DNA from 2 places in the Luteibacter sahnii genome. Region 2 is predicted to be linked to the other one. Evidence: predicted binding sites of a transcription regulator. Region 2 holds the regulator's gene; the other holds the start of a gene.
What was found. The regulator FliA, encoded in region 2, starts transcription of late flagellar genes. The targets are predictions, from matches to a motif close to TAAAGTTTNNCNNNCNNNGGCCGATAA.

Region 1 (5,893 bases), 210 kb from region 2:
GGCATGGGTCGCGCGAACGCTACGTCGACGACAAGCTCAAGCTGCTCGCCGCGTCGGCGCGCGTGCTGGTGAACGCGACGCAGCCCGCGCTGCTCGCGCGTGCGGTGGCCCATCCGGGACTCATCACCTTCGGCGATACGGCGGGATGGCACGTCGCCGAGGGATGGATTCGCCGCGGCACGCAGGACGTGGTGCCCGCGTCGGCCGTGGCGGCCCCTGGCCTGCACAACGCGCTGAATGCCTGCGCGGCGCTGGCCGCCCTCGAACAGATGGGCCTGGACGCGCGCGCGGCGGCACCCGCCGTGTCCACCTTCGTACCGTTGCCGCATCGCCTCCAACCGCTGGGCCAGCACGAGGGCTTGCACTGGGTGAATGACTCCATCAGCACCACGCCCCTGGCGAGCCTCGCCGCGTTGGAGAGCTTGGGGGAGCGGCGCGTTGCCCTGATTGTCGGCGGCCACGATCGTGGCCTCGACTGGATGTCCTTCGTCGACGCGATGGGGCGCCAGGCGCCGTTGGCCATCGTCTGCCAGGGTGCCAACGGACCACGCGTCGCCGATGCGCTGGAGGCCGCGGGGGTGGCGGGCGTGCATCGCGCGCTCGACCTCGCGGCCGCCGTGGCCGCCGCGCGCCACGCGCTCGGTGGCGATGGCGTGGTCGTGCTGTCGCCCGGTGCGCCGAGCTTCGACCAGTTCAAGGATTACGCCGAGCGCGGCCAGCGGTTCGCGGCGCTCGCGGGCTTCGAGCCGGGCGTGGCATCGATCCAGGGTCTCGGCATCGCCTGATGCCGAATCGCCGATACCTTCGGCTCACACCCTTCGGCATTTGACGTTCGTCAAACCGTCGACCGACGGTGGGGAGCCGATCGCATCGCCGAGCAACGTTCACACGACGTCAATCGTTTGCCGCCGCCAGCAATGTCCCCACGACCGCGGCCAGCGCGGCATACAGTTCCGGCGGCACGTCCTCGCGCAACCGTACGGCAGCGAGCAGGGTGGCGATCTGGGGATCCAGGTGCGGCGCCAGGCCCATGGCCTGGGCGCGTTCGAGCATCGAACGCACGCCGTCGGCGTCGATCCGCTGCGTGCTGCCGTTGCTGGTAGGCGTGGCCAGTCGCAGCCGCACGCTGCGGCGCGGCGAAGGAAGCGACGTCGTCATGCGCGGGCCTCGAGCAGCACCGCGCTGTACGCGCCCGTGGGCACGGGTATGCCATGCAGGCACGAGAACTGGTCGAGTTGAAGCCCGCTTTTTTCCAATTGGCGACGCAGCGACACGAACGACGCCTCCAGGTGCGACACCGTCTCCACGTGCTGCGCCCACAGGCGCACGGTGACGCGGGGCATACGCAGCTGGATTTCGCCCTGCACCGGTCCCAGCGTCGGCGGATCGATGGCGAAACCGACGGTCCAGGCGCCATCCACCTCACCGGCGGACGGCTTGCCTTCTTCGATGCGCAACTGGAGCACGTCGTAGCCCCCGCGCACACCGGCCAGGGGAATCTCGAGCATCCATAGCCCCGCCTGTGGCTGGGATTCGAGCTGGCCGATCTCCACCCGGGAAATCGCCGCGCGTACGTCCGTGCGCAACTGGCTCACCAGCGACTCGATGTCGTTCTCGGTGAGGGGCAGTTCGGCGGCGCGCGGTTGCGCGACGAGCGCGCGCTGGGCGAGCGGGGGTGGGGTGTCGGTCGCCGGGCGGCCGGGAACGGTACCCGGTCGCGACGTCGGCACATCCGCCAGCGCCCGGCGCAGGACGAGCAAGGCCGCCTTAAAGTCGTCATCCGCTGGCATCGGTTCCTCGGGCTGGGCGAGGTTGGCCTCCAGGAACGCGCCACTCTTGGCGATCGCTTCCTTCATGCCTTCGGGCGAGGCGAGTGTTTCGGGTTTGACGATGGCGCTTTCGAGCGTGGCCAGCGCTGCGCGTAAAGGGGCGGGCAGGGCACGCGCCAACGGGCGGCGCGCCAGCGTCGCGAGCGTGCCCAGCAACGACGCGTAGCCGTTCTGCTGGGGAAGTCGCTCGCGTAGTCCCTGCATCGCGAACCGCTCTTCCGGCGGCGCGGCGATCACCTCCAGCTGCGGTTGCGGCCCTTGCGTCAGCACGCGCACCTGGAACTGTTGCGGCAACGAGGTGCCCGCCGGATCGGCTTCGACCGTCATGCCGCCGATATCGAGCAACACCTTGCCCACGTCGGTCTGGCCCATCACCCGCGCCGACAGCAACGTGCCCACCCGCCATGCGTCGACGGCGGCCGTGGTGCCCGCAGCCGCGCCGGCCCAAAGCTGGGCAGCGAAACTCGTCGGCAGGATGTTCAAGGCGCAGGTCCTCCGGGGGGGCCTGGGCGGCACCCCCATGGGGCCGCTCCTGTGGTTAGGAGAATCGGCGGGGGACGCGGGAACTTTAGGGGGATGGGACGTGTGGGTGGGCGCTTGGGAGGTGGGGGTCAGGAGATGGGGGGCGGGAAGTGGGGGCGCCACCCCGGCGTGCGCCTGAGGGTACTGGACACGTCACGCGGGGGCGCGCGTCCGTCACGCATTCGGTTCCCTCGCGCGCCTGCCGGACCACGCCCCCACTTCCCGCCCCCCATCTCTCAAGCACCTCCCAAGCACCCAAACCATCAAGCCCCCAAAGCGCCCAACCGCCCATCCACCCACCCCCTCAGCCTCCCGCCGAACCACGCCCCCGCTTCCCAACCGCCACCTCCCGCACTGCTACAATCTTCCCCATGACCCTCCCCTTCGATCTCCTCGCCACCGACGGCGCGGCACGGCGCGGCCGTCTCCGTTTCGGCCGTGGCACCGTGGAAACCCCCGCGTTCATGCCCGTGGGGACCTATGGCTCAGTGAAAGCCATGACGCCCCGCGACGTGCTCGACATCGGCGCGGAAATCATCCTCGGCAACACCTTCCACTTGTTCCTGCGGCCGGGACTGGACATCGTCGGGGAGTTCGGTGGGCTGCACCGATTCATCGGGTGGGACAAGCCGATCCTCACCGATTCGGGTGGGTTCCAGGTGTTTTCGCTGGCGCACAAGCGCAAGATCACCGAAGAAGGCGTGACGTTCGCGTCGCCCGTGGACGGCTCGAAAGTGTTCCTCTCGCCGGAGGAATCGATGCGCATCCAGAAAGTGCTCGACTCGGACGTCGCGATGATCTTCGACGAGTGCACGCCGTACCCGGCCACCGAAAAGGTGGCCTCCGATTCCATGGAGCTCAGCCTGCGCTGGGCCGAGCGCTCGCGCCGGTCGTTCGACGACCTGAAGAACCCGAACGCCCTGTTCGGCATCGTCCAGGGCAGCACGTTCGAATCGCTCCGCCACCGCTCAGCCGAGCAGCTGATGGCGATTGGCTTCGACGGCTATGCCGTGGGCGGCCTGGCCGTTGGCGAACCGGAAGCCGAACGCAACCATACCCTCGACGTCACCCTGCCGGTGCTGCCGGCCGACCGGCCGCGCTATCTCATGGGCGTGGGCCGTCCCGAAGACATCGTGGAAGCCGTGCGGCGCGGTATCGACATGTTCGACTGCGTCATGCCGACGCGGAACGCCCGCAACGGGTTCCTGTTTACCCGTGAGGGTACGTTACGTATCCGTAACGCGAAGTTCGCCACCGATACGCGCGTGATCGAAGAGGGTTGCGATTGTTACGCCTGTGCGGGCGGGTTTTCCCGGGCCTATCTGCGCCACCTCGACCGCTGCAACGAGATCCTTGGCAGTCAGCTCGCCACGATGCACAACCTGCGTCACTACCAGCGGTTGATGGCCGGACTGCGCGGTGCGATCGAGGCGGGCACCCTCGACGACTTCGTCGCGGATTTTTACGAAGCCCGCCGAAAGGCCATCGTCGACGGCTGAGCGCCCTTGCGCGGGGGCCTTGCCGTCCCCAAAGCCAGAGCGGGACGCGGTTCATAACCGCCGGGGTGCGTGGCATAATCCACGATCTTTTTACGTGAATGGCCGGTTTTCCTTGGCCGTTCCATGACTTGCGAGAAATCTGATGAGCCTCACGACGATTGCCACGCTTGCGCTGCAAGCCGCTCCCACCGCCGGCGGTGCCCAGGGCGGCGCCCTCGGCCTGTCGCCGCTGATCATGATGGCGGTGCTTTTCGGCATCTTCTATTTCATGATGATCCGCCCGCAGATGAAGCGCCAGAAGGAGCACCGCGCGCTGCTGGCCGCGCTCGCCAAGGGCGACGAGGTGGTGATGAGCGGTGGCCTGGCCGGTCGCATCGACGACGTCGGCGAGTCGTTCGTGCGCGTCGAGATCGCGCCGGGCACCGTCGTCCAGGTGCAGAAAGGCGCGATCACCCAGGTGTTGCCGAAGGGCAGCCTGAAGAAGTCCTGAGCTTTTTCTTCCAAACGCGTCTGTCGCGGCCGGCGTACGGCCGCTCCCATGGAATGCCATACACATGAGTGATTTTCCACGCTGGAAATACGCGCTTGTCGTGATCGTGCTGCTGTTCGGCATCGTCTACGCCCTGCCGAACGCTTTCCCGCCGCAGCCAGCCGTGCAGATCTCCGGCAACCGCGGCACCACGATCGATGCCAGCCTCAAGGGCAAGGTGGAAGGTCTCCTCGCCGCCGCGAAGGTGCCCGCCACATCGATCCAGATCGACGACAAGGCCGGCCGCCTGCTCGCGCGCTTCGGCGGCGCGGATGCACAGTCGAAGGCGTCCGAAGCGCTTCGCACGGGCCTCGGCGACAACTACACGGTGGCGCTGAACCAGGCCAGCACCGTGCCGGCCTGGCTGCAGGCGATCAACGCCAACTCGATGCCGCTGGGCCTCGATCTCCAGGGTGGCGTCCACTTCCTCATGGAAGTCGACAAGAACGCCGTCATCGACACCCAGGAAACGCGCTACACCGACGACATCCGCTCGATGCTGCGCGACAAGAAGGTCAACTACGACTCGGTCAGCCGCAACGCACGCGGCCAGGGCGTCAACGTGGTGTTGCGTACCGAGGCCGATCGCCAGCAGGCAGCGTCGCTGATCGGCTCCGATTACCCGGAGCTGCAGGTGGCCGACGGCCCGTCGACGGGTAACCGTTTTGCGCTCAACGCGACGATCAAGCCGGCGAAGCTGCGCGAGATCTCCCAGGGCATGATCACCCAGAACCTCACCACCCTGCGCCAGCGCGTCAACGCGCTGGGTGTGTCCGAGCCGCTCATCCAGCAGCAGGGCACCAACCAGATCGTGGTGGAACTCGCGGGCGTGCAGGACACCGCCGAGGCGAAGAAGATCATCGGTGCCGTGGCCTCGCTGCAGTATCGCGCCGGCCTCTACACCTCGCAGGAAGCCATGGAGGCCGCGCGCACGGGCAACGTGCCGCCGGATGCCAAGCTTTACTTCGGTCGCGACCGTCGACCCTACCTGCTCAGCAAGTCGGTGATCGCCAGCGGCGACGAACTCGTCGACGCCCAGTCGGGCCGCGACCCGCAGAACGGCACGCCCATGGTGAGCGTCACGCTCAACAGCTCCGGCGCGCGCAAGATGCAGGAGTTCACCAACAACAACGTCGGCAAGCCGATGGCGGTGCTCTACACCACGCGCACCACCGAAACGAAGATGGTCGACGGCAAGGAAGTCAAAACGCCCAAGATCGTCGACGAGGTGATCAACTACGCCAACATCAGTAGCCCGTTCGGCAAGAAGTTCCAGACCAACGGCCTGCCGTCCGACGCGGAAGCGTCCGAACTGGCGTTGCTGTTGCGCGGCGGTTCGTTCGCGGTGCCCGTGGACATCGTCGGCGAAAGCGTCATCGGTCCCAGCCTGGGTGCCGACAACATCGACAAGGGCTTCAAGGCGGTGATGCTCGGCCTCGGGCTGGTGCTGGTGGCCGCGGCCATCTACTACAAGCTTTTCGGCCTGGTGGCCGACATCGCGCTGTTCTTCAACC
Region 2 (5,893 bases):
CTGGCGTCGTTCCCCACGGTGGTGCTGTTCGCCACCTTGCTGCGCCTGGCCCTGAACATCGCCTCCACCCGCGTGGTGCTGCTGCATGGCCACAATGGCCCGGGCGCGGCCGGCAAGGTGATCGAGGCGTTCGGCGAGTTCGTGATCGGCGGCAATTTCGCGGTGGGTTTCGTGGTGTTCGCGATCCTTACCATCATCAACTTCGTGGTGGTGACCAAGGGTGCCACCCGCGTGTCCGAAGTGACCGCCCGGTTCACCCTCGACGCCATGCCCGGCAAGCAGATGGCGATCGACGCCGATCTCAACGCCGGCCTTTTGACACAGGAACAGGCCCGCGAGCGCCGCCAGGAAGTGCGCGAGGAAGCGGACTTCTACGGCTCGATGGACGGTGCTTCCAAGTTTGTGCGCGGCGACGCCACGGCCGGCATCCTGATCCTCGCCATCAACATCATCGGCGGCTTCTTCATCGGCATGCTCCAGCACGGCCTGTCGGCCGGCGAAGCGGCGCGCACCTACACGCTGCTGACCATCGGCGACGGTCTCGTGGCGCAGGTGCCTGGCCTGATGCTCTCCATCGCCACCGCGGTGATCGTCACCCGCGTGTCCAAGTCGCAGGAGATGGGCAAGCAGGTGATGGGCCAGCTCTTCGGCCAGCCCAAGGCGTTGGCGGTGGCGGCTGCCGTGCTCGGCACCATGGGCCTCATCCCGGGCATGCCGAACCTGCCGTTCCTGATCCTCGCCGCCGTCGCCGGTTTCGGCGCGTGGAAGCTGCACCTGCGCCAGCAGGAGGCCGCCTCCGGCGTGGTCGCCGGCGCCGCCGCCCCGGGCACCGAACTGGCGCTGGAGGCCGCCCCCCCGGCCGAGCGTCTGGAACTGTCCTGGGAAGACGTCGCCCAGGTCGACACCATTGGGCTGGAAGTGGGCTATCGCCTCATCCCGCTGGTGGACAAGGCCCAGGGCGGCGAGCTGATGGCGCGGATCAAGTCGGTGCGCCGCAAGCTCTCGCAGGAACTCGGTTTCCTCGTGCCGTCGGTGCACATCCGCGACAACCTCGACCTCGCCCCGCATGGTTACCGCATTTCGCTGATGGGCGTGCCCATGGGCGAGGCTGAGATCCACACCGAGCGCATGCTCGCGATCGACCCGGGCCGCGTGCATGGCACGATCAACGGCATCGCCACCCGCGATCCGGCCTTCGGGCTGGACGCGGTGTGGATCGAGCCCGGCCTGCGCGAACACGCGCAGACCCTCGGCTACACGGTGGTCGACCCGGCCACGGTGATCGCCACCCACCTGTCGCACATCCTGCAGAACCACGCCCACGAGCTCATCGGCCACCAGGACGTGCAACAGCTGCTCGACCGTCTCGCGCAGCAGACCCCGAAACTGGTCGAAGACCTCGTGCCCAAGCGGCTTTCGCTCGGCGCCATCGTCAAGGTGCTGCAGAACCTGCTCGCCGAGCGCGTGCCGATCCGCAACTTCCGCGGCATCGTCGAGTCGCTGGCCGAACACGCGGGGCAGAGCCAGGACCCGGGCGTACTCGCCGCGGCGGTGCGCGTCACGCTGGGCCGTCAGATCGTGCAGGAAATCGCCGGCCTGGGCACCGAGGTGCCCGTCATTACTTTGGCGCCGGAACTGGAACAGATCCTCCTGCAGTCGCTGCAGGGCGGCGGTCCGGCAGGCGCGGCGGTGGAGCCCGGCCTCGCCGACCGCCTCCAGCAGAGCGTGGCCGATGCCGCGCGGCGCCAGGAAGCCACCGGCGAACCGGCCGTGTTGCTCGTGTCGCCGGCCCTTCGTCCGTGGCTTGCGCGCTTTACCCGGCATGTGGCCCAAAACCTGCATGTACTTGCCTACAACGAGGTTCCCGACAACCGTCGCGTCAAGCTGGTGACGGCACTGGGACGGTAAGGGCGCCAGGCAATGAGACACCGTTCGCCGAATCGGCGGACGGACGGAACGAACATAGCGATGCGGGCATGGCCGGGCATCGCCAGAGACAGGATCGAAGGCATGAAAATCAAGCGATTCGTTGCTCCCGACATGCGCCAGGCCATGCGCCAGGTGCGCGACGAACAGGGTCCGGATGCCGTGATCCTGTCGACGCGCCGTCTCGACGACGGCATCGAGATCATCGCCGCGCTCGATTACGACGAGGCCCTCGTGCGCGAAGCGGGCTTCGCACACGACGCGCCGGCCGCCAAGGCCACGGTGGCGCCGGTGCAGGACGACCGTGCCGCGCAGCGCGCCGCGCGCATCGACCAGGCCCGCGCCGCCACGGCCGCCGCCGTCGAGCGAGCGGCCCGGGCTGACGCAGCCGTGCATTCGAATGCCCCCCAGCGTCACGCCAGCGCCGCCCTGGCCGAGAGCGTCGCCGACGTGGTGCGTGCCGCCACCGCCTCCCCGGGCAACGACGCCGCGGTGAACGGCATGCGCGCGGAGATCAACGACCTGCGCGAAATGCTCCAGGTGCAGCTCTCGGCGCTCTCGTGGAACCACATGGAGCGCGAGCAGCCGCTGCGCGCCCGCGTGCTGCGCGAACTGACCCGCCTGGGCATCGACGCCGACGTGGCTCGCGCGCTGTGCGCCGAACTGCCGTCGGCCATGACCTCCGACCAGGCGCGCTACCTGCCGTTGGGACTCATTTCGCGCAACGTGCGCATCACCGGTCGCAATTTCGACACCGTCGGCGGCGGCATCACCGCGCTGGTGGGCACCACCGGCGTGGGCAAGACCACCACTATCGCCAAGCTCGCCGCCCGCGCGGTGCTTCGCCATGGCGCCGCGAACGTGGCGCTGATCAGCACCGACCAGTATCGCGTCGGTGCCGGCGCCCAGCTGGAGCGTTACGGGCGCCTGCTCGGCGTGCGCGTGTTCAATGCCCACGACGCCACCAGCCTGCGCAACGTGCTGTTGCAGCTGCGCGGCCGCCATACGGTGCTGGTGGATACCGCCGGCCTGGCCGGTAACGATCCGAAGCTGCAGGAGCAGTTCGACACGCTCCGTGCCATGGCCGACCTGCGGGTCTGCCTGGTGCTGGCCGCCAACATGCAGTCGCAGGCGATCGATGGCGCCATCCGTGCCTATGCGCCGTTGGCGCCGCAGAGCGCGATCCTCACCAAGCTCGACGAGGCGCCGCTCATCGGCGGCGCCATCTCGGCCGTGATCCGCCACCGCCTGCCGCTGGACTACACCACCGACGGCCAGCGCGTGCCGGAGGACATCGCCTCGGCCGATGCGCGCAAGCTGGTGCTGCTGGCCGCCCAGCGGGTCAAGCAGCGCAACGACGAGCCCGATCACGCCATACTTGCCGAGCGTTTCGGCCTGTCCGCTTCCGTGCCGGTCTGACCGAGCGAGGCACTTCCATGAACATCGCTACCGCCCACACCTCCTTTTCTCCGGCAGTGACTTCCTCCATGAACACACACGTCGAAAACACCCAGGCCGCCGGACTCGAGTGGCTGTCCGACCGCCGTCCCACGCGCAGCATCGCGATCGCGGGCGGCAAGGGTGGCGTGGGCAAGACGACGGTGGCGGTCAACCTCGGCATGGCCCTGGCCATGGGCGGGCGCGACGTGCTGCTGCTGGATGCCGACCTGGGCATGGCCAACATCGACGTGCTCCTCGGCCTGCAGCCGGTGCGCCATCTGGGCCACATGCTCGAGGGTGCGTGCCGCATCGAAGACCTGGTGCTCGACGCCGCGCACGGCCTGAAGGTGATCCCGGCCACGTCGGGCACCCGCCGCATGGCCCAACTGCCGAACATCGAACATGCCGCGGTCATCCGGGCCTTCGACGAATACCCGCTGGCCCCCGAATACCTCATCGTGGACACCGCCGCCGGTATCTCGGACAGCGTGTCGATGTTCGCCGCGGCCTCGGACGAGGTGGTGGTCGTGGTGTGCGACGAGCCGGCCTCGCTCACCGACGCCTACGCGCTGATCAAGGTGCTCTCGCGCGAGTTCGCCGTGAACCGTTTCCGCATCGTGGCCAACATGGTCCGCCATGCGCAGGAGGGCCGGGCCCTCTTCGAAAAGCTTTCCCGCGTGACCAGTCGCTTTCTCGAGGTGTCCCTCGATTTCATGGGCATGGTTCCGCACGACGAATACCTGCGCCAGGCCATCCGTCGGCAGGCGGCGGTGGTCGACGCGTGGCCGAGCAGCCGGTCGGCGGTCGGATTCAAGAATCTGGCCAGGTCGGTCGATACATGGGGTGAACCCGAGCCCCGCGTGCAGGGACGGATCGGCTTCTTCGCCGACCGTGCCCATCTGGGAGGAGGGTTGCCGTTGTGAGCGTAGCGAGCGAATACCTTGAAATCACTCGGGTTCCGGCGGATCAACTGGTCAAGACCCATGCGCCGCTGGTGCGCCGGATCGCCTATCACCTGATGGGCCGGCTGCCGCCGAGCGTGGATGCGAACGACCTCATGCAGGCCGGGATGATCGGGCTGCTCGAGGCCGCGAGGAATTATTCCCCGACTCGCGCGGCCAGCTTCGAGACCTATGCGGGCATCCGCATACGGGGCGCGATGCTGGACGAACTGCGCAAGACGGACTGGACCCCGCGCTCCGTCCACCGGAAGTTGCGCGAGGTGGCGGAGGTGACGAGGCAGATTGAAAACGAGACGGGTGGCGACGCCGACGACGCGGAAGTGATGAAGCGCCTGGGCATCGACGCCATGGAGTACAACCAGATCCTGGCCGACGCGGCGAGCGCGCGTTTGCTGAGCCTGACGGCGCCCGAGGGCGACGAGGGCGCGGCGATCGACGTGGCCGATCCGGACGCCACCGGGCCCGACGGACTGTTCGAGCAGGACGGCATGCGCGAGGCGCTGGCCCAGTCCATCGACGGACTGCCCGAGCGCGAGAAGCTGGTGATGTCGCTGTACTACGATGACGAGCTCAACCTGAAGGAAATCGGTGCGGTGCTGGGAGTGAGCGAATCGCGCGTGTGCCAGATCCATGGCCAGGCGCTCATTCGGCTCCGCGCTCGCATGTCAGGCTGGAAAGACAAACCCTGACGGCATTCCGGTGCCGTCGCCGGTCAAAGAAAAACGCGCAGTAGGCGGAGAGACGTTTTGGACAAGAACATGAAAATCCTGGTGGTGGACGACTTTTCCACCATGCGGCGCATCGTCAGGAACCTGCTGGTGGAGCTGGGCTTCACCAACACGCTGATCCAGGAGGCCGAAGACGGCAATGCCGCGCTCGCGCTCCTGCGCTCGCAGTCGTTCGACCTGGTGGTGACCGACTGGAACATGCCCAACATGACGGGCATCGACCTGCTCCGCGCCATCCGCGCCGACGCCAATCTCAAGGCGATGCCGGTGCTGATGGTCACGGCGGAAAACAACCGCGACCAGATCATCGCCGCGGCGCAGAGCGGCGTGAACGGCTACGTGGTCAAGCCGTTCACGGCGGTCACGCTCAAGGAAAAACTCGACAAGATTTTCGAACGTCTCGCCGCGGCGGCGGGCTGAGGAGCAGGCATGAACACGACGATTTCCGCTGGCCAGGACGTGGCCCCCGAACTGCGCGAGCTGCTCGACGCCGACGACGCCACCGCCTTCGAACAGGCGCTGGACCGCCTGATCCGTAGCCGTGAACAGCACATTTTCCTCGCCCTGGGCCACCTCGCCCGCGACCTGCACGAGTCCGCCCGCCGGCTCGCCGCCGACATCTCGCACGATGGTAACCCGGGCAACATGGGCGACGCGCGCAAGCACCTGCGCGACGTGCTCGAGATGAGCTCGCAGGCGGCCCATCGCACGCTCGACTTCAGCGAGCGACTCCGCCCGCAGGCACAGTCGCTCGCCCGCGACGCCGACGAGGTGCTCGTGCTCGACCCGGCCGATGCGTCGTTCGCCTCCAGCGCCCGTGCGCTCGCCGTTCGCGTG

Region 1: fliK (flagellar hook-length control protein FliK) is a predicted target of FliA. The motif match lies at 2,374-2,400, and genes of this name have one in related genera.

What each region holds. Positions count from the first base shown of each region.
Region 1 is NZ_JAQLOK010000001.1:280,947-286,839, forward strand. Features, by position in the region: gene murD (UDP-N-acetylmuramoyl-L-alanine--D-glutamate ligase) at 1-785, shown strand, start outside; gene PI246_RS01295 (flagellar biosynthesis protein) at 895-1,158, opposite strand; gene fliK (flagellar hook-length control protein FliK) at 1,155-2,312, opposite strand; gene tgt (tRNA guanosine(34) transglycosylase Tgt) at 2,723-3,850, shown strand; gene yajC (preprotein translocase subunit YajC) at 3,993-4,340, shown strand; gene secD (protein translocase subunit SecD) at 4,405-5,893, shown strand, end outside.
Region 2 is NZ_JAQLOK010000001.1:489,569-495,461, forward strand. Features, by position in the region: gene flhA (flagellar biosynthesis protein FlhA) at 1-1,908, shown strand, start outside; gene flhF (flagellar biosynthesis protein FlhF) at 2,011-3,345, shown strand; gene PI246_RS02355 (nucleotide-binding protein) at 3,414-4,289, shown strand; gene PI246_RS02360 (RNA polymerase sigma factor FliA) at 4,286-5,017, shown strand; gene cheY (chemotaxis response regulator CheY) at 5,075-5,476, shown strand; gene PI246_RS02370 (protein phosphatase CheZ) at 5,486-5,893, shown strand, end outside.